Regions from separate parts of the Pseudomonas sp. D4-21 genome, predicted to be linked through region 3. Evidence: riboswitches for the same ligand, from Rfam matches in the RefSeq annotation. Region 3 holds a riboswitch; each other region holds the start of a gene.
What was found. A riboswitch is a leader RNA that binds a small molecule or an ion and turns the genes downstream of it on or off. The one in region 3 is predicted to bind cobalamin.
Positions count from the first base shown of each region.

Region 1: linked by a shared signal. The riboswitch ahead of cobO (cob(I)yrinic acid a,c-diamide adenosyltransferase) and the one ahead of J3Q04_RS15260 (CbtB domain-containing protein) in region 3 are both predicted to bind cobalamin.
Region 2: linked by a shared signal. The riboswitch ahead of cobW (cobalamin biosynthesis protein CobW) and the one ahead of J3Q04_RS15260 (CbtB domain-containing protein) in region 3 are both predicted to bind cobalamin.

Region 1 covers NZ_CP071664.1:1,533,659-1,540,625, forward strand. Annotated here, with positions in the region: gene J3Q04_RS06850 (C40 family peptidase) at 1-413, shown strand, start outside; gene J3Q04_RS06855 (C40 family peptidase) at 579-1,112, shown strand; gene J3Q04_RS06860 (PQQ-dependent sugar dehydrogenase) at 1,196-2,506, opposite strand; gene J3Q04_RS06865 (hypothetical protein) at 2,692-3,276, opposite strand; cobalamin riboswitch at 3,437-3,646, shown strand; gene cobO (cob(I)yrinic acid a,c-diamide adenosyltransferase) at 3,728-4,339, shown strand; gene J3Q04_RS06875 (cobyrinate a,c-diamide synthase) at 4,336-5,748, shown strand; gene bluB (5,6-dimethylbenzimidazole synthase) at 5,745-6,395, shown strand; gene cbiB (adenosylcobinamide-phosphate synthase CbiB) at 6,392-6,967, shown strand, end outside.
Region 2 covers NZ_CP071664.1:3,315,080-3,322,046, forward strand. Annotated here, with positions in the region: gene cobN (cobaltochelatase subunit CobN) at 1-1,998, opposite strand, end outside; gene cobW (cobalamin biosynthesis protein CobW) at 2,002-3,066, opposite strand; cobalamin riboswitch at 3,166-3,402, opposite strand; gene J3Q04_RS14720 (glycerate kinase) at 3,507-4,643, opposite strand; gene J3Q04_RS14725 (sugar diacid recognition domain-containing protein) at 4,870-5,994, opposite strand; gene J3Q04_RS14730 (MFS transporter) at 6,188-6,967, shown strand, end outside.
Region 3 covers NZ_CP071664.1:3,426,713-3,433,679, forward strand. Annotated here, with positions in the region: gene J3Q04_RS15245 (hypothetical protein) at 1-862, opposite strand, end outside; gene J3Q04_RS15250 (hypothetical protein) at 1,050-1,862, opposite strand; partial or broken gene J3Q04_RS15255 (pyridoxal phosphate-dependent aminotransferase) at 1,983-3,190, opposite strand; cobalamin riboswitch at 3,298-3,518, shown strand; gene J3Q04_RS15260 (CbtB domain-containing protein) at 3,615-3,803, shown strand; gene J3Q04_RS15265 (CbtA family protein) at 3,815-4,510, shown strand; gene J3Q04_RS15270 (cobalamin biosynthesis protein) at 4,507-4,911, shown strand; gene cobM (precorrin-4 C(11)-methyltransferase) at 4,982-5,728, shown strand; gene nfuA (Fe-S biogenesis protein NfuA) at 6,035-6,619, opposite strand; partial or broken gene J3Q04_RS15285 (hypothetical protein) at 6,864-6,967, opposite strand, start outside.

The sequences.
Region 1 (6,967 bases), 1.9 Mb from region 3:
TGGCGGACAGCATCCTGGAACGCGGCATGTCCTTGATTGGCACTCGTTACCGTTTTGGCGGTACCTCCGAGGCCGGCTTCGATTGCAGTGGCTTCATCGGTTACCTGTTTCGTGAAGAGGCGGGCATGAACCTGCCCCGTTCCACCCGCGAAATGATCAACGTAAATGCCCCGCTGGTTGCTCGCAACCAGCTTGAGCCTGGCGACCTGTTGTTTTTCAGCACCAATGGTCGTCGCGGTCGGGTCAGTCACGCCGGTATCTACCTGGGCGACAACCAGTTCATCCACTCCAGCAGCCGCCGCAGCGGTGGGGTGCGAATCGACAGCCTGGGCGACAGCTACTGGAGCAAGACCTTCATCGAAGCCAAGCGTGCCCTTGCCATGGCACCGACCGTGGTCACGGCTCGCAAGTAAGCGCACAGTTTGTAGGGCAAACTTAAAGTCTTACTTGAAGTTTGTCCCATAGCCGCTAGAATCCTAGATCATTGATTGATGGCAATCCGCCTGCGTACTACGCGGGCGGATTTGTTTCCATCTCCACGGCAGAAAAGCCGCATCCAGATCAGGATTGTTCCGCATATGTCGACGTCGGCCCGCCTCGTTCTGATTGTTCTTGCCGCGCTGCTAAGCGCCTGCGCCAGTCGCACCCCACCGCCCGCGCCGGTGCGGGCTCCAGTGGTATTCGCACCCTCCCAGACTTTTTCTCCCGCCGCTGAAGACGTGCTTTTCCGTGCGCTGGGCTTGGTGGGGACGCCCTATCGTTGGGGTGGCAACACGCCGGACTCAGGTTTCGATTGCAGCGGTTTGATCGGCTATGTGTACCGTGACGCTGCCGGGATCTCTTTGCCGCGTTCCACCCGCGAAATGATCAGCATGCACGCGCCAGAGGTCGGCAAAGATGCGTTGCAGACGGGCGACCTGGTGTTCTTCGCCACCAATGGTGGATCCCAGGTCAGCCATGCCGGGATTTATGTAGGGGAGGGACGTTTCGTCCACGCACCGGCCACCGGCGGCACGGTCAAGCTCGACAGTCTGTCCAAGGCCTATTGGCAGAAGGCCTACCTCGGTGCCAAGCGGGTGTTGCAACCGGAACATCTGGCGCGTAATCCCTGACCCTGACGATTGATTTTTTGCGACGCTGGATCGCTCTTGTGGCGAGGTAGCTTGCTCCCTCGCCACGGGGATCGGTTTGAGCGTTAATTTTTCGATACCCGCCAGATCTTGTTCCCTACGTCATCAGCCACCAACAACCCACCTTGTTTATCGATCACCACGCCCACCGGCCGCCCCTGGGCTTTTTCGTCTGCGTTGAGGAAACCGGTCAGCACGTCCACGGGCTGGCCCACGGGTTTGCCGGCATTGAACGGGACGAAGATTACTTTGTAACCACTGTGGGGCTTGCGGTTCCAGGAGCCGTGTTGCCCGATGAAGGCGCCTTCTGTAAACGGCGCGGGCAATGTGCTGCCTTCGGCGAAGGTCAGGCCCAATGAAGCCGTATGAGGGCCGACGGCATAGTCGGGAGCAATGGCCTTGGCCACAAGTTCGGGATTTTGCGGCTCGACGCGCACGTCGATGTTCTGCCCGTAGTAGCTGTACGGCCAGCCATAAAAGCCGCCGTCCTTCACCGAGGTGATGTAGTCCGGCACCAAGTCGCTGCCGATCTCATCCCGTTCGTTGACCGCCGTCCACAGGGCGCCGCTGCGAGGCTCCCAGGCCAGGCCGTTGGGGTTGCGCAGCCCTGAGGCGAAGATGCGGTGACTGCCGGTGGCCCGATCCACCTCCCAGATGGCCGCGCGGCCTTCTTCCGCGTCCATGCCATTTTCCGCGACGTTGCTGTTGGAGCCGGTCGTGACGTACAACTTGCTACCGTCCCGGCTGGCAATGACGTTCTTGGTCCAGTGGTGGTTGAGGGGGCCGCCGGGCAAATCGACAACCTTGGTGGGTTGCGCCTTTATTTGCGTATCGCCTTCCTTGTAAGGGAAACGGATCAACCGGTCGGTGTCGGCCACATAGAGGTCATTGCCCACAAGCGTCATGCCGAACGGGGAATTGAGGTTTTCCAGGAAAATCGTCCGGGTTTCGGCGACGCCGTCGTGATTGGCGTCCCGCAGCAGGGTGATGCGATTGGGGCTGGGGACGCCAGCGCCGGCGCGGTCCATGACTTTCTTCATGACCCAGCCACGAATGCCTTGGGTATCGTCGGGCTTGGGGGGAGCGTTGGTTTCGGCCACCAGCACATCGCCGTTGGGTAGCACGTAAAGCCAGCGCGGATGATCCAGGCCTTCGGCAAAGGCAACCACCTTCAGGCCTGGGGCCGGGGTTGGCTTGGCGCCGTCCGGCCATCCGATGGCTTCAGCGATGTTCACCGTGGGCATCAGGGTCTTGTTCGGCTCGGGCAGTTTCGGTGACGGGCCGATGCCGTCGGAAACCTGCAATGTCGACGACTCGCCGCAAGCGACAAGCCCTGTAGCAAGGGCGGCGATCAACAGGTGATTTGGCTTGAGCATGCGGACTTCCCTATGAGTGCATGTGATTACTCATAGAGAAGCGTAGACGTGGGATGGTTCAACGGTGGGTCGACCCGCCTGGCAAACGAATTTCCTGAGGGAGCGAGCCTGCTCGCGAAAGCAGGTCAACCTGGCAGTGAAATGCGGGTTGCTCCCCCGTCTAGCGAGCAGGCTCGCTGCCACAATCAACCATGAGCCTGCTTGAACAGCACCGCGACCCCTGGGTGATAGTGTCCGGCCTCGTTGCGCAACTTGCGGTAGGCATAAGGGAAGTACCAGGCCACGGCGCAGGTGTTTTCCTTTTGCAGGTCATCGATCATGTCCTGCAACTCTTCTGGCGTCGCGCTTTGCTGGGCTTTTTGCGGGGCGATGAACAGGCAACCCAGTTTCAGGTCGCTGGCGTAGCTGATCCGCTTGGCGTCGCTGGTGGCTTCCAGCAACGGTTGGGTCAGGTTCAGGTTGTTGACCTTCGGCCAGCGCTGCGTGCTCTGGATGTAGGCGCGTTCATCGCTGCTGGCAATCAACAGATCGGCGCTGACATTACGTTCGCCTTCTTCATTCTGCTTGCGAGTCGCTGCGTCCTGCAGCGTGACCATCTCCGCCATCCAGGCTGCGGCCGACAGCAGACCGAGATTGGCTTTTTCATTGTGCCAATAGGGTGTGTCGTTATCGCCGCGCACGGCGTTGTAGCGGTCGATACAATCGAACCAGCGTTCCAGCACCGGGCGCAGGAATTCCAGTTTCGGATTGCTGATGATCATGCCTTGCATCGCATTTGCCCTCTTGTTCTTGTGATATCGGGTCGTAGTGTCTCTTTGATATCACTTGCCGCAGGATCACACAAGATTGACGTCAGCTTATTGATCCCGGCCAATATCCATTGCGCTGCCCATCGCGGCTTTAATTGACGCTCAACCCCCAACCCTCTAACCTTCGCGGCTTGTTTCAGGTGCTCTATGGCAATGGCCGATAGGGTGAAACAGGGAAGCCGGTGCGTGCACACAAACCCGGCGCTGCCCCCGCAACGGTAGATGAGTCAAGGCTGCGTATAGGCCACTGTGTCGCATGACATGGGAAGGCGCACAGCCAGGCGTTACGCCGCTCATGAGCCCGGAGACCGGCCTGATTCATCCAACGGCATCACGGTGGGCGATGCCAGGCTCGTTGCCGTCCTTTTTTATGCCCGCCCGCCGTTATCCAGTCCCAACGGAGAGCTCCCCCATGACCGACACGCCCGATCGCGACGAACGCCACCTGGCGCGCATGCTGCGCAAGAAAGCCGTGATTGACGAGCGCATCGCCAATTCGCCCAACGAGTGCGGCCTTCTGCTGGTGCTGACCGGCAACGGCAAGGGCAAGAGCAGTTCTGCGTTCGGCATGCTGGCCCGGGCCATGGGGCACGGCATGCAATGTGGCGTGGTGCAATTCATCAAGGGTCGCAACAGCACCGGCGAGGAGCTGTTTTTCCGCCGCTTCCCGGAGCAGGTGCGCTTCCATGTCATGGGAGAGGGCTTTACCTGGGAAACCCAGGATCGCCAGCGCGACATTGCCGCCGCCGAAGCCGCGTGGGCGGTGTCCCGTGAGTTGCTCAGCGACCCGTCCATTGGGCTGGTGGTGCTCGACGAACTGAACATCGCCCTCAAGCACGGTTACCTCGACCTGGATCAGGTCTTGAGTGATCTGCAGGCTCGTCCGCCCATGCAACATGTGATCGTGACAGGCCGCGGCGCCAAGCCCGAGATGATCGAGCTGGCCGACACCGTGACCGAAATGGGCATGATCAAGCACGCTTTCCAGGCCGGGATAAAGGCGCAGAAAGGCGTCGAACTGTGAGCCGAGTGTCGACCGCCAGCCGCCATTGCCCGGCGGTCTTGATTGCCGCCCCGGCTTCAGGCCAGGGCAAGACCACCGTCACCGCGGCTCTGGCCCGGTTGCACCGCAACCAGGGGCGCAAGGTGCGCGTGTTCAAGTGTGGTCCCGACTTCCTCGATCCAATGATCCTTGAGCGAGCCAGTGGCGCGCCGGTCTATCAGTTGGACATGTGGATGGTCGGAGAGCAGGAAAGTCGCCGGTTGTTGTGGGAAGCCGCCGCAGAAGCGGACCTGATTTTGATTGAAGGCGTGATGGGGCTGTTCGACGGCACACCGTCTAGCGCCGACCTGGCCCGGCATTTCGGCGTGCCGGTGCTGGCGGTTATCGATGGCACGGCCATGGCCCAGACATTCGGTGCCTTGGCCTTGGGCCTGGCACGGTATCAGCCGGATTTGCCCTTCGCTGGGGTCTTGGCCAATCGGGTCGGCACCTTGCGCCACGCGCAATTGCTCGAAGGGAGCCTGACCGAAGGCTTGCGCTGGTACGGCGCGCTTTCGCGGGAAACCGGCATCGAGCTGCCGAGCCGCCATCTTGGTCTGGTGCAGGCCAGCGAATTGAATGACCTGGACGTGCGTCTCGATGCCGCCGCCGAGGCGCTGGCGGGCAGTTGTGAAGTAGCATTGCCGCCTTCGGTGGAGTTCGCGGCGCCGGAACTGACGGCCGTTGAGCGGTGGCTCGACGGCGTCCGCATTGCCGTGGCCCGTGACGAGGCATTTGCCTTTACCTATGGCGCCAGCCTCGATCTGCTGCAAGCCATGGGCGCGCAGTTGAGTTTCTTTTCGCCGATCCACGACACCCAATTGCCCGAGGCGGACAGCCTCTATCTACCCGGTGGATATCCCGAGCTGCACCACGTTGCCCTGGCGCAAAACGCGCCCATGCTGGCGGCGATCCGTGCCCACCATGCATCCGATAAACCCTTGCTCGCCGAATGCGGCGGCATGCTGTATCTGCTCGATTCACTCACCGACGTCGACGGCACGCGCGCCGAACTGGTGGGTATGTTGAGCGGCGATGCGCAGATGCAAAAACGCTTGGCGGCCCTCGCGCTGCAATCGGTGGATCTGCCGGAAGGCAACCTGCGCGGGCATACCTATCATCATTCCTTGACCAGCACCACGCTTGAGCCGATTGCCCGTGGGCATAGCCCCAATGGCGGGCGAGGGGCGGAGGCGGTTTTCCGACAAGGGCGGATGACGGCTTCGTACGTGCATTTTTATTTTCCGTCCAATCCGAGGGCGACTGCCGCTTTGTTTGCGCCGGACCGAGAAGCAGCCTTCGCGAACAGGCTCGCTCTCACAGGGGATGGTGTGATCTCCAGTACGACGCCTGCCAGTGTGGGAGCGAGCCTGCTCGCGAATCGGCCATGACAGACAGCACTTTTTCCCAGGCCGAACGCGAGGCCGTCTACCGCGCCATCGCCGAACGCCGAGACATGCGTCATTTCATCGGCGGCAGCGTCGAGCCGCAATTGCTGCGCCGGCTGCTCGAAGCCGCGCACCAGGCGCCTAGCGTCGGGCTGATGCAGCCGTGGCGGTTTCTGCGCATCAGCGATCGCGCCTTGCGCGGCGAAATCCAGAACCTGGTGGAAGAAGAGCGCATTCGCACCGCCGAAGCCCTGGGCGAGCGTAGTGATGAATTCATGAAGCTCAAGGTGGAAGGTATCCACGACTGCGCCGAAGTGCTGGTGGCCGCGTTGATGGACGACCGCGAGCGGCACATTTTCGGTCGCCGGACCTTGCCGGAAATGGACTTGGCCTCGCTGTCCTGCGCGATCCAGAATCTGTGGCTGGCGGCCCGCGTCGAAGGGCTGGGGATGGGCTGGGTGTCGTTGTTCGAGCCCCAGGCCATGGCCGATCTGTTGGGCCTGCCGGAGGGCGCAAAGCCCCTGGCGATTCTGTGCCTGGGGCCGGTCGAGGGCTTTTACCCAGCGCCCATGCTCGCCTTGGAAGGCTGGGCGAAACCGCGGCCGCTCGAGGAACTGATTTATGAAAATCGCTGGGGAGTGCGTCCATGAGCGTAGCGTTGCTCAGTGCCGCCGCGGTGGCGCTGGATGCGTTGCTGGGCGAGCCCCGGCGCTGGCATCCTCTGGTCGCGTTCGGCCGTCTTGCCAATCGTATCGAACAGCGTTTCAACTCCGGTGGACGGGGCTGGCGCAGTCACGGTGTCACGGCGTGGATCATCGCCGTGCTGCCCTTGACGTTGCTGGCCACAGCCTTGTCCTGGGCGCCCCTGGTAGGGTGGCTGGTGGACATTCTCGCGTTGTATTGCGCCCTCGGCTTGCGCAGCCTTGGTGAACATGTCGAGCCAGTGGCCCGGGCGTTGCGCAGTGGCGATCTGGACGAGGCACGCCAGCGGGTGAGTTATCTGGTCAGCCGCGAAACCGCCGAGTTGGATGAAAACGCCGTGGCCCGCGCCGCCACCGAGTCGGTGCTGGAAAACGGCAGCGACGCGGTGTTCGCCGCCTTGTTCTGGTTCGCGGTGGCTGGCGCGCCTGGCGTGGTGTTGTATCGGTTGAGCAATACCCTCGACGCCATGTGGGGTTATCGCAACGAGCGCTTCGAACGTTTTGGCTGGGCGGCGGCAAAG
Region 2 (6,967 bases), 110 kb from region 3:
GGCGTCGAGTTGCAGCTCGCGGTCGATATGCGTCTCGCGCACCAGGGCCAGGATGTCCCGTTGCAATTCCCTGGCGCGGCGCGGATCGAGCAATTGCGCCTCGTAGTATTCGTCAGCCAGCAGCTCCAGGTTGCGCAGCGGCCCGTAGGTTTCGGCGCGGGTCAGCGGTGGCATCAGGTGGTCGATGATCACCGCCTGGGTACGCCGCTTGGCCTGAGCGCCCTCGCCCGGGTCGTTGACGATGAACGGATAGATGTTTGGCAGCGGCCCAAGCAGCGCGTCCGGCCAGCAGTTTTCCGACAGCCCGACGCCCTTGCCCGGCAGCCATTCGAGGTTACCGTGCTTGCCGACGTGGATCACGGCGTGAGCGCCGTAGGTGTGGCGCAACCAGAAATAGAACGCGAGGTAGCCATGGGGCGGCACCAGGTCCGGGTCGTGGTACACCGCGCTCGGATCGACCTGATACCCCCGCGCCGGCTGAATGCCGACGAACGTCAGGCCCAGGCGCAGGCCGGCGATCATCAAGCGTCCGTCACGGAACATCGGGTCCTGCTCGGGTGCGCCCCAACGGTCCAGCACCGCTTGGCGATTGGCCTCGGGCAGCGCGTCGAACAGGGCCCGGTACGCGTCGACGGCCAGGCTCTGATGACAAGGCTGCAGGTCGAGGCTGTCCAGGTCGTTGGTGACGCCGCCGAGCAACTGCCGGATCAGCGCGGTGCCGCTGGCCGGCAGCTCGGTGGTCAGCGGATAACCCTCGGCCTGCATCGCCCGCAGAATATTCAGCGCCGCCGCTGGCGTGTCCAGGCCGACGCCGTTGCCGATGCGTCCGTCCCGGGTCGGGTAGTTGGCCAGGATCAGCGCCACGCGCTTTTCGCCGTTGGGCAGGCGCGCCAGGGTGGTCCAGCGGCGGGCCATTCCAGCGACAAAATCCATGCGTTCGGGTACCGCCCGGTAGCAGACTACATCGCTCTGGCTGCGCTCGCTGCGCCAGGCCAGGTCCTTGAAACTGATGGGCCGGCTGATGATTCGCCCGTCCAGTTCCGGCAAGGCGATGTGCATCGCCAGGTCTCGTGGGCCCAGGCCTTGTTCGCTGGCGCGCCAGCCGGGTTCGTTGTCCTGGGCGCAGATCGCCTGGATCACCGGGATATCGCGGCGAAACGGCCGCAGGTGCGGCGCTTCCGGACTCGATTGTGCAAAACCGGTGGTGTTGAGAATAACCCCCGTTGCCACTTCGTCCAGCCAGTCTTCCACCTGTGCCAGACAACCGGGTTCCTTGAGGCTCGCCACGGCGATCGGCAAAGGGTTGAGCCCCGCCGCTTGCAGCCGCTGGCAGAACACGTCGATGAACGCGGTGTTCGCGGCTTGCAGGTGGGAGCGATAAAACAACAGCGCCGCTACGGGATCGCCTGCCCGCCAGTCCGCTTGCCAATCATTCAGGGTCGCGTTGGTTTTTTCCGGGTGATAGATCGCCGTGCGCGCCAGGGGCTGGGGCTCGCCCCACGGATAATCGCGGCCAAACCATTGGCTGCCCAGGTGACGGAACAGGTTAAGGGCGTTTTCCAATCCGCCTTGACGAAGAAACTGCCAGAGCCGATCGCGGTGCTCGGCGGACACGTTGCTCAGATCGCTGAGCTCCGGGTCCGGACGGTCGTCCCCCGGCACCAGGATCAATTTCACCCCGCGCCCGGCCAGTTCCACCAGGCGCTCGATGCCGTAGCGCCAATAGCCGATGCCACCGTGCAACGACAGCAGGACGACCTTGGCGTGGCGCAATACATCTTCAACGTACAGATCCACCGAGGCGTGGTTCTGCACGTGCATCGGGTTGGCGAGGCGAAACTGCGGAAAATCGTCCGGCAACTGCCGCGCCGCTTCTGCCAGCAGCGCCAGGCTGGAATCGCCGCTGCACAGGATCACCAGCTCGGCGGGGGTTTGCCCGAGGTCGGCGATGTTGTCATCCGACACGAAACCACCGGGCTGGGTCCTGAGCAGGTGCATGGTTTAGACGCTGAGGGCGGCGCGCAACTGCGCTTCGAGCAGCCCGGCGTCCAGGGCCTGGCCGATCAGCACCAGACGTGTGACGCGCGCTTCATCGGCGCCCCACTGGCGGTCGAAGTGCTTGTCGAAGCGCGTGCCCACACCTTGGATCAACAGGCGCATCGGCTTGTTCGGGATGGCCGCGAAGCCCTTGACCCGCAACACGTCATGCTGAATTACCAGTTGCGTCAGCGCGTCCAGCAGCAGGCTTTCGTCAGCTTGGGGCAGTTCGATGGAAATCGAATCGAAGGCATCGTGATCGTGGTCGTCGTCATCGCCGTCATGGTGGTGGTCGTGATGGCTGTGGCGGCTGTCGATGTGTTCCTCGGAGCCCGCGCCCAGGCCGATCAACACGTCCAGCGGCAGGCGACCGTTGCTGGCTTCGATGACCTTGACCGCTGGCGGCAGCTCTTCGGCGACTTCCAGGCGGACTTTGGCCAGGTCCTCGGGGTTGATCAGGTCGGCTTTGTTGAGGATCACCAGGTCGGCGCTCGCCAGTTGATCGGCGAACAGCTCGTGCAGGGGTGATTCATGGTCCAGGTTCGGGTCCAGCTTGCGCTGGGCATCGACCTTGACCGGGAACGCGGCGAAGGTGCCCGCGGCCACGGCCGGGCTATCGACCACGGTGATGACCGCATCGACGGTGCAGGCGCTGCGGATTTCCGGCCACTGGAAGGCCTGGACCAGCGGCTTGGGCAAGGCCAGGCCGGAGGTTTCGATGAGGATGTGGTCGAGGTCGCCGCGACGCGCCACCAACTCACGCATCACCGGAAAGAACTCTTCCTGCACGGTGCAGCACAGGCAGCCGTTGGCCAGTTCATAGACGCGGCCGTTGGCTTCTTCTTCGGTGCAACCGATGGAGCACTGCTTGAGGATCTCCCCGTCAATGCCCAGTTCGCCGAACTCATTGACGATGACCGCGATACGTCGGCCTTGGGCGTTGTCGAGCATGTGCCGCAGCAAGGTGGTCTTACCCGACCCGAGGAAACCGGTGACGATGGTGACGGGGAGTTTGGCCAGTGTTTTCATCGGATGCCCTTTGGCAAGGTGGCGGGCAAACGGGACGACAACCACTGGCACAGGCGCGCGCGGAAGATTTCGCCACCGGATCACCCCGCCCGGTTGTAGTGAGAATCTGTTGTCGAGGCAGGTCTCCTGGCTGACGGCGGGCCAAATCGGCTTTTTTCAAAGCCGGGACTGACATTTTGCTGCGCCTTCCCGTGTGCCCGTTGTATAGGGCTAGCACAGTGGCCTTGCAGAAACAGCACCGTTCACAGTTGCGGGGGCAGCCGCGGCTTGGACCGCGTTCCCTTCTCAGGCTCTGTACGCGAACATTTCATACAGACCCTAGCTTCGGCGCGTGCCGAAGAACCTCGAAGGCGCAAGGCTACGCAGGGTGTGCGGGCGGGTCAATGTCCCAAGGCAATCTCCGACGACTGATGCGTCCTGGCGACTGCCCCAAGGGCAAGTCAGCGCGCCGCCACTCGCCAGAGCCGGGCGATGTCCTGGGCCCGCTCGGCCAGCAGGCGTGGCGCATCGGCGCAAGCTTCTTGTAGCGTCATCGGCCCATTCGCCAGGGCAAACGCGGCATCGATGCCGTGCTCATAAAGCGCTTCGTAGCCCTCCCCCAGCGTGCCGGCGATGACCACCACCGGTACGCCGCGCCGCTGGGCGATACGGGCTACGCCAAACGGCGTCTTGCCACGCAGGGTCTGGGCGTCGAAACGGCCTTCGCCGGTGATCACCAGGTCGGCGCCGTCGATCGCAGCGGCCAGGCCGGTCAATTGCGCGACGACTTCCACGCCGGTACGAAACTGCGCCTGGAGGAACGCCTTGGCGGCAAACCCCAGGCCGCCAGCGGCACCGCTGCCGGGTTCGTCGCGAACGTCGCGGTTCAACACCTGGGCACAATGTTCAGCAAAGTGCCCCAGCGCCCGGTCCAGTTGTTGCACCTGCTCGGCGGAGGCGCCTTTCTGCGGGCCGAACACGGCTGAAGCGCCATGGGCACCGCAAAGGGGGTTGTCGACATCGGCGGCAATCTCGAAGCACACGCCGGCCAGGCGCGGGTCCAGGTCGCCAAGGTCGATACGCGCCAGTTTGCCCAAGGCCAGGCCGCCGGGGGGCAGGGCTTGGCCCTGGTCGTCCAGCAACGCCACGCCCAGTGCCTGCATCGCCCCGGCGCCGCCGTCGTTGGTGGCGCTGCCACCGATCGCCAGGATGACTCGGCTCGCCCCTTCATCCAAAGCGGCGCGGATCAGTTCGCCAGTGCCATAGGTGCTGCTGGAACAAGCGTCGCGCTGTCCCGGCGGCACCAGTTGCAGGCCGCTGGCCTCGGCCATCTCGATGATCGCCGTGCGGCTGTCGGGCAACCAGCCCCAGCGGGCTTGGACAGCGGCGCCCAGCGGGCCACGGACCCGCGCCTCGCGCCATTGGCCATCGCAGGCCGCGAGCACCGCCTCCACCGTTCCCTCGCCGCCATCGGCCATTGGGCACTTGATCAGCTGCGCGTCCGGCCAGACCTCGGCCAGCCCTCCTGCGATGGCGTCCGCCACGGCCTGGGCGCTGAGGCTGTCCTTGAACGAGTCGGGGGCGATGACTATTTTCATTTTTGTTCTCCGGTTCCGATGTACAGCATGCTGCCAGCTGACCGCGATTCTGACGCCGGTCCGCCGCACAAAAGACCTTGGGCATTATTGGTCAAATTCACAAAGGATGGGTTGGCATTGCTGGCCTCTTCGCGAGCAGGCTCGCTTCCACATGGGAACTGCTGTGGTCGCATATTCTGTAATCACTGGAGATCAATGGTGGGAGCGAGCCTGCTCGCGAAGGGGGTCACTCCGGAAAATTTTGATTATGTGGCAACAGTTGAACCCCCAGGTACAACGCCAGCATCCCATCCAGCCTGAGCGGGTCGACGCCGCTGAGTTCGGCGATGCGTTCCATGCGATAGCGCAGGCTGTTGCGGTGGATGCCCAGGGCGTCGGCGCAGGCCTGGCTCTGGCCGTCGTGTTCGCACCAGCTTCGCAAGGTAGCGAGCAATTGGCCGTTGCTGTCCTTGGCGATCACTTTGCGCAACGGGCTGAGCAGTTCGTCGAGGGCATCATCGCTGCGATGCCGCCAGAGCATCACCGGCAGCCGATAGCGATTGAGCAGCAGCAAGCGCGACTGCGGCAGGACATCGCGCCCATACGCCAGCAGATCCGCCACCCGCCGGTAGCAACGGCGCAGCCCCGCCAGCCCCTCGGCCTGACCGCCCACAGCAACTCGCAGGATGCTCCAGCCCAGGCCATCGAGCTTGCCCAGCAGCCGCTCGTTCTCCACCGAGGCCGTGACCGGCCGGCACCAGAGCAAGGAGGATTTGGACGACGTCAGGCACCAGCTGTCCGGGTAGCGCGACATCAGCCAGGCGCTCAGCGATTCGACGGTTTGACCAGGGCCATGCTCCAAGCCCAATTCGAACAGATACGGTACGCGCGACAGCTGCGGCTTGAGGCCCATCTGCTGCGCTTCATCGAGCAACCTTGGCGAATCACCGGCATCGCCTAGCAGCAATGCCAGCAAGTCATCGCAACGCTGACGGCGCCATTGCTGCTCGGCCTGCTGGTTGCGCTGGCCGAGCAGCATTTCGGCGGTCATGCGCACCAGTTCGGCGTAAGTGCGCAATTGCGCGGGTTCGCCGGTAATGCCCAGCACGCCGATCAAGCGCTGGTCGAGCATCAATGGCAGGTTGATTCCCGGCTGTACGCCCTTGAGGTGGACGGCGGTGTGCTCGTCGATTTCCACCACCCGTCCGTTGGCGAGGACCAGTTGCGCGCCCTCGTGGCGGGTATTGATGCGCTCGCGCTCGCCGCTGCCGAGGATCAAGCCCTGGTTGTCCATGACGTTGACGTTATAGGGCAGAATCGCCATCGCCCGGTCGACGATGTCCTGCGCCAGGTCGTGATCGAGTTCGAACATGGGCGGTGTTCCTTGCAAACGGCGTGATTGTTGTTTTGAGGTGCGCCGCCCACGGGATTGGTCAGGCGCACAGGGTCGGATTGCAAACGTTGTGCTGCGGCACAAAGACACGGGACCTTGGGCTGGCCGAGACTCAAGGGGCGGTCAACGTTACCCCTTGGCACGCCAAAATCATAATAAAGAGAGCCCCGTCATGTCCCAGAGCGCAGCAGCCCTCCTGGCTACCCCCGACGAAAAGAATACCGTCTACAAGCGCATCACCCTGCGTTTGATCCCGTTCATCTTCATCTGCTACCTGTTCAACTACCTCGACCGGGTGAACGTTGGCTTCGCCAAGTTGCAGATGCTCGACGCGTTGAAGTTCAGCGAAACCGTGTACGGCCTCGGCGCCGGGATTTTCTTCATCGGCTACGTGCTGTGCGGCGTGCCGAGCAATCTGGCCTTGACCAAATTCGGCCCTCGGCGCTGGATCGCCCTGATGATGATCACCTGGGGCACGCTGTCGACCTGCCTGCTGTTCGTCACCACCCCAACCCAGTTCTACACCTTGCGGCTGTTCACCGGGGCGGCTGAAGCCGGGTTCTTCCCTGGCGTCGTGCTGTACCTTTCGCAATGGTTCCCGACGTTCCGCCGTGGCCGGATCATGGCGCTGTTCATGTCGGCCATCCCAGTGTCGGGGCTGCTGGGCAGCCCGTTTTCCGGCTGGATTCTCAACCACTTCGCCGCCGGCCAGGGCGGCCTGGCGGGTTGGCAGTGGATGTTCCTGCTGCAAGGCATCCCGACAGTGATTCTCGGCGCCCTGGCGTTCTTCCTGCTCAGCGACACCTTCGCCAAGGCCACCTGGCTGACCGACCATGAACGCGCCGTGCTCACCGCCGACCACGCCGAAGACCTGGCCAACAAACCGAAAACCACCACAGACTCCCTGGCCGCCGTGTTCAAGAACCCGGCGATCTGGGCCTTCGGCCTGGTG
Region 3 (6,967 bases):
AGTCATGCAGTTGAGGCCGTGGCCGGCGACGGACATAGTAGCCACTCGCCAACGCGTCCTCGCTGATATTTCCAACCACATCTTCTAATACGTACCAGACGTAATATTGCCCGTCCAATTGCGGAATAGCTGCCGTTGGTACCGACACCTCCCCAGATGACGTTAGATCTTGGGTATGTACAGGCGTCCCGACACCGTAACTGTCCCCCGCATAGACGTGAATGACATCGTCATCACGATGAAAGTCATAGCTAACATTGATGGCCAGCTCCAGCGTGCTGTTATTGGCGAGCCAATCATCATCAATTTCTTGACCCGGAGCCAAATTTACAAATATGGCGGCCTCCGGCTTCAGCCTCATATTCGACGGTTTGTCATGCTCAGGTGCATACCGGTCAATTTCTGCTGGGAACCATGGCGACATGTCCGCGTTGCCGTCCGCGCCTTTGTAGTGGACAAATTGATATTCGTAAGTCGTTGACGCTTTCGATGCGTCATCATCCGCGAGCGCAATAGTGGATACCGGAATATTGAGTTCCGTCGGGCGACCTGTTACAGGGCCAAACTGGCCGTCAGCGACCATGGTACCGTCCCCCGTATCTGGCGCCTTCCGCTCATACAACTCCCATTCGTCACTGTCATGCGGGCTTGCAATATCACCGGTATGGAATCGAACCGTCATCGTCCGGGTGTCCAGCACCGATTTGGGGATCAGGTCGTCTATGATCTGTCCGACAATTTCGGGGGGATTCAGCAGAACGCCGGAGTCAGAATTTTTCGTGCGTAAGGCTGTCCGCGAGCGCTCAGCAATCTGCTTCAGCGTTAATACTTCACCGTTGGGACTTGTACTTGTACTGGTCATTTTTATTTCTCCATAAACTATAAACTGAACTGAACTGAACGAGACATCTTCAAATCTCAAAGAGATTCAATCGTCACCACGCCACCGAATCGAATGCAGCGCAAATCCTTAACGTCTGCCGAGACTATAAAAGAAAGCACCGCTCTCGAAGTTCCGTCTACCTCATACCTCATGCACCTTTGCTATCTTAGACAAATCCGCCACAAGGCTCCGTCTCGCCCGGAATGACTCGATCGATCTTGACCAAACCTTTCTTCGACCGACCTTTAGGAATTCCATTTCGATAAATCGTGTACTGAGCAATGCCGGAATCGCTATCCACCATAGGCTTTACATAGGGTACGAAAGGGATTTCCATGACAAATCCATAGGCCGCTTCGCTGTCACTTATCGTTTTGCGAAACTCGTAGATGGGCGTCAGTGCCGGAGGGCTGCCATTCAAAGTGCTAAATCCCTGCCACTCAAGAACACATTCGTCCTGCCCATTGAAAATCGATTCAGGCGCTATCGCCACCCTGACCTTTTCCCAGATTGGCACGGGCGAAGTGCAATTGAGATAACCCCATAAGTTGCTGTCCGGAAAGGTCGGCTCCGCCAAGGTTGGTACAAGCACCGGTGTATGATCGATCGTCAGTTTGCGAATCGGTGAAGGATCGAAATTTCCGTTAACACTATGCTCTAACAGATAGCGAATTTCGGCAGTACCGTCGACGCTCATCATTTGAGGCGTTATTGGAAATGTAAACTCCGGTCGATCATCTACCTGATAGTATCTGTTGTTAAAAATTACCGTTTCTGTTGGTGGATTTATTGGCTGCTTCCAATAAACCGTAAGCTCCGTATATATTCCGGGCTGCCCCGGAAAATCGGTCCAGCGCGTTATTCTTCCGGTCGTTCCGTTAGTCAGTTGTTCTAACGGAATACGGCCTTCCGGGTCCAGTTCACTCACGCCATCTATGCGCAAAGGTACAGCTGTGATTTGACCGTTCGGCTGTGCCATTTGTATCGTGCTCCGGATAAGTGCGCTGCGGGCGCACATTGCCTAACGAAGTCCACGATTCAATTAAGCGCCGGGTATATATGTTTGCCTACTGTCATATCTGACAGGTCAACCTACCGTTCATCGGGCCGGCGTCTCGGCGGGTACGCCTTGGGCTTCTCTAAGTTGTTCCACAGCACAGTGGGCAATTCGCTGGCACGCCTTCGCCAGTTCCATCCGACCTATCACTAACCCAATCCGAATATGCCCCGCCGCACTCGGCCCAAACGCCTCCCCCGCCAACACCGACACGCCATACCCGTCCAGCAGCCGCTCGGCAAACGTTTGGGCATCCAGCCCCGTCTCACGCACATCGACCATTACGAACATGCCGCCATCGGGTCGTACAGGTTTGAGCCCTGGACAGCCCTCAAGCGCCGCGCATACCAAGTCCCGACGTTGGCGATACTCCGCGCGCATCTGCGCCACTTCCGGCAGATCCCGTTCAAGGGCAACCAGGGCACCGCACTGGACGAAATCCGGCAAACCAAACAGCATGCACAGCGACAGATTGGAAAGGTGTTCAGCGAGAGGTTCGGGGCCAATGGCCCAGCCGATGCGCCAACCGGTCATGGCATGGGATTTGGACAGGCTGTTGATGGTGACTGTGCGCTCGGCCATGCCCGGCAGGCCGGCCGGGCTGATGTGCTCGCCTTCGTAGAGCAGGTCGCTGTAGACCTCATCGCTGATCAGCCACAGATCGTGTTCGATGCACAGTTGCGCCAGGGCTTGCCAGGTGCACAGCGGCAGGCTGGCGCCGGAGGGGTTGTTGGGGCTGTTGATCAGCATCGCACGGGTGCGCGGGGTGATCAGCCGGGCGACGTCGGCCGGCTGGACTCGGAAGCCGTTCTCCGGCGTCACCGCCACCGGCACCACTTTCGCTGCGCAGGCACCGAATACCGCTTCGTAGGTGACGTACATCGGTTCGGCGACGATCACTTCATCGCCAGGGTCGAGCAGGCATTGCGCGACTAGACGCCGCATTGCGCGCCGGGCAGCACCGTAACGTGGCCCGCGCCCACTGGTTGGCCGCAGCGTTGTTGGTGCCGCCGGGCGATGCTGGCGCGCAGGCTGTACAAGCCGCTGGTGTCCGAATAGTGGGTATCGCCGGCACGCAGGCTGGCGACGGCGGCCTCGACAATGGCGGGCGGTGTGTCGAAATCCGGATCGCCCACCGAGAGCAACAGCACGTCCCTGCCCTCCTCGCGCATGGCCAGTGCCCGGTCATGAATGGCCCAGGCGGCAGCGCCGTCGCCAGTGATGCGTTGGGTCAGGGCTGAAAAGCGCATGTCATTTCCTTGTGAGTCGCGGTATTGAGCTCAACCCTATCTCAAATCCCGAAGCGCGCCACCGTTTGGATGGCCTTGCGCATTGACGCCCGGCCCTCGCCCATGGTCTGCTGTACGCCAGTTTGGGTGCCCTTCACAGGGTGAAACGGGAAACCGGTGAATCGTGTGCTTTACTTCAAGGCCACGTCAGTCCGGTGCTGCCCCCGCAACGGTAAGCGAGTGAAGCGTCGAAACCACTGTGCATGCGCATGGGAAGGGGACGCTTTCAGGCAAGGCTCAGGCCCTGCCCCTCGTGAGCCCGGAGACCGGCCCATGACTTCTTTTCAACAAACCCGCGGTGGGCGGGCGCTGTTCGAATCCCGGCGAGTCTTCGCCTGGGTTTTCATTGCGCTCGGTCCGCCCGCTGACACCAGAGGGAAGCGCCATGTCGACCATCAGCAGCACCGCCCGCACGAACAGTAGCACCGTCACCCTGAGCCAGCGCTTGAGCGCCGCGGTCCTTGCCTCGATTCTCGGCGCGGGCCTGGTGTATTTCGCCGGTTTCTCCCACATCGAAGCGGTGCACAACGCAGCCCACGACACACGGCACAGCGCCGCGTTCCCGTGCCATTGAGCGCCGACACCATGATCAAGCGTATCGCGCAAACCGCCGGTTTCAGTGGATTGTTGGCCGCCCTGCTGCTGACTCTTCTACAAAGTTTTTGGGTATCGCCGCTGATCCAGCAAGCCGAGACCTACGAAAAGGCCCCGGCCGCCGAGGTCCATGAACACGCCGCTGGGGTTGCACACAGCCATGACGCGCAAGCCTGGGAGCCGGAGGACGGCTGGCAACGCGTGCTCTCCACCACCGGCGGCAACCTGGTGGTCGCGGTGGGTTTTGCGCTGATGCTCGCGGGCCTGTACCCCTTGCGTGAACCGACGCGCACATCCCAGGGTTTGCTCTGGGGCCTGGCCGGCCATGCCACCTTCGTCCTGGCGCCGACGCTGGGCTTGCCCCCGGAACTGCCGGGCACTGCTGCGGCGGATCTGGCCCAACGGCAGATGTGGTGGATCGGCACCGCTGCGTGCACGGCGGTGGGCATCGCCCTGATTGCGTTCGGTCGGCATTGGCTGTTGAAAGTGTTGGGCCTTGCGACCTTGCTGATTCCTCACGTCATTGGCGCCCCGCAGCCGGACGTGCATTCCATGCTCGCGCCCGAGGCGCTGGAAAGTGAGTTCAAGCTCGCTTCGCAATTGACCAATGTTGCGTTTTGGCTGGCCTTGGGCCTGATCAGCGCCTGGCTGTTCCGCCGTGGTGCACAGGCTCACGACCAAGCATGAGTGGCGGGCCGATCCTGGTGGTCGGCCTCGGCTGCCAGCGCGGTTGCCCGGCCAGCACGTTGCGGGCATTGCTTGAGCAGGCGCTGCTGGCCCACGGTATCGCGCTCGACGAAATAAGGGCATTGGCGAGCATTGACCGCAAGCGTGACGAGCCGGGGCTGCTGGAGTTGGCAGCGCAATTATCGCTGCCGCTGACGTGTTTCAGCGCTGAACAACTGGCGGGTTATCAAGCACAGCTCAGCCATCGCTCAGCCATCGCTTTCGAGCATATGGGTTGCCATGGCGTCGCCGAAAGCGCCGCCCTCGCCCTGGCCGATCAACTGGGTGTTTCGCCCGCAAGATTGCGAGTTACCCGCCAGAAAGGCCCGCAGGCGACATTGGCATTGGCGATGGCTTTGTAACACTCGATAATCGCTCGCCGAATCATGAGCATTGCTCATGCACGCCCTCATCTTTGCATAGGAACCGGTCATGACCGTTTACTTCATCGGCGCCGGCCCTGGCGATCCGGAGCTGATCACCGTCAAGGGCCAGCGGCTGATTCGCAACTGCGCCGTGATCATCTACGCCGGCTCCCTGGTGCCAACGGCCGTGCTGGAAGGCCACCGCGCCGAACAAGTGGTCAACAGCGCCGAGCTGCACCTGGAACAGATCATCGATCTGATAAAGTCGGCACACCTCAACGGTCAGGATGTAGCGCGAGTGCACTCCGGCGACCCAAGCCTTTACGGCGCGATCGGCGAGCAGATCCGCTACCTGCGGGAGCTGGACATTCCTTTCGAAATCATCCCGGGCGTGACCGCCACTTCAGCCTGCGCCGCTCTGCTCGGTGCCGAGCTGACGCTGCCAGACATATCCCAAAGCGTGATCCTGACCCGCTACGCGGACAAAACCGCCATGCCCACGGGAGAAGAGCTGGTCAGCCTGGCGCAACACGGCGCCACCATGGCGATTCACTTGGGCGTCAACCATCTGGAAAAAATCATCGATGAGCTGCTGCCCCACTACGGCGGCGATTGTCCGATTGCGGTAATTCACCGGGCGACGTGGCCCGATCAGGATTGGGTGGTGGGGACGCTGGAGGATGTTGCCGAAAAGGTACGGGCCAAGGGCTATCGGCGTACGGCGTTGATTCTGGTGGGACGGGTGTTGGGCAATGATGTATTCAGCGAATCATCGCTGTACCGCGCTGGACATGCGCATCTCTACCGACCCTGACTCATCACGGTCCCTTGTGGGAGCGTGCTTGATCGCGATGACAAAGGCACATTCAACATCATCGCAAGCTGACCCACCGCTATCGCGAGCAAGCTCGCTCCCACAGGGTTCGGCAGGTGCCCACAGGTTACGCGCCGATCACCGAAGCTGTTGTGGCGAGGGAGCTTGCTCCCGCTGGACCGCGAAGCGGTCCCTGGGTAACCCACGCACCCATCACGGAGAACGCGCCGGTTGCCTTGCGATTGCTTCGCAATCGAGCGGGAGCAAGCTCCCTCGCCACAGTGTTCTGCGCGCAGCGAACACCTATCAGTAGTAGGCGTTTTCTTTCTGCGTGTGGTCGGTCACGTCGCGTACGCCCTTGAGTTCCGGGATGCGCTCGAGCAACGTGCGCTCGATGCCTTCCTTCAAGGTGACGTCGGCCTGGCCGCAGCCCTGGCAGCCGCCGCCGAACTGGAGCACGGCGATGCCGTCTTCCACCACGTCGATCAACGATACCTGGCCGCCGTGGCTGGCCAGCCCCGGGTTGATTTCGGTTTGCAGGTAGTAATTGATGCGCTCGTTGACCGGGCTGTCGGCGTTGACCATCGGCACTTTCGCGTTCGGTGCCTTGATGGTCAGCTGGCCGCCCATTCGGTCAGTGGCGTAGTCGACCACCGCATCGTCCAGGAAAGCTTCGCTGAACGAATCGATGTACGCGGTGAAGCTTTTGAGCCCCAGCGCGGTGTCTTCAGGTTTTTCTTCTCCCGGCTTGCAGTAGGCAATGCACGTCTCTGCGTACTGGGTGCCGGGCTGGGTGATGAAGATGCGGATCCCGATACCCGGGGTGTTCTGCTTGGACAGCAGGTCGGCCAGGTAATCGTGGGCGGCATCGGTAATGGTAATGGCGGTCATGGAAACTCCTCGCAGGCTTGCCGGCAGTTTACGCCAATCATCGCGCCGGACAAAGTCCTAGTATTTTTGTCAGGAAAGAACCCGACGATGTGAAGGCACATCGCCAGGCGCCTCGATCAGAGATTCTGGTAGCGATTCATGTCCAGCACCCTGCTTCCATGGGGTCGGTTTCCATGGCGTCGACAAATGCCGGCACCTGCCCGGCGGGGATGTTGAAGATGAAATTCGGATAGCTGCTGAGCACGCCCGGATCGCTGCCCAGGTTCAACTGGCAGGCAGAGTCATGGCAGGCGTGGCAGGCCACGCATTTTTCGGTGAAGATCGGCTGGATGTCGCGGGTATAGGAAA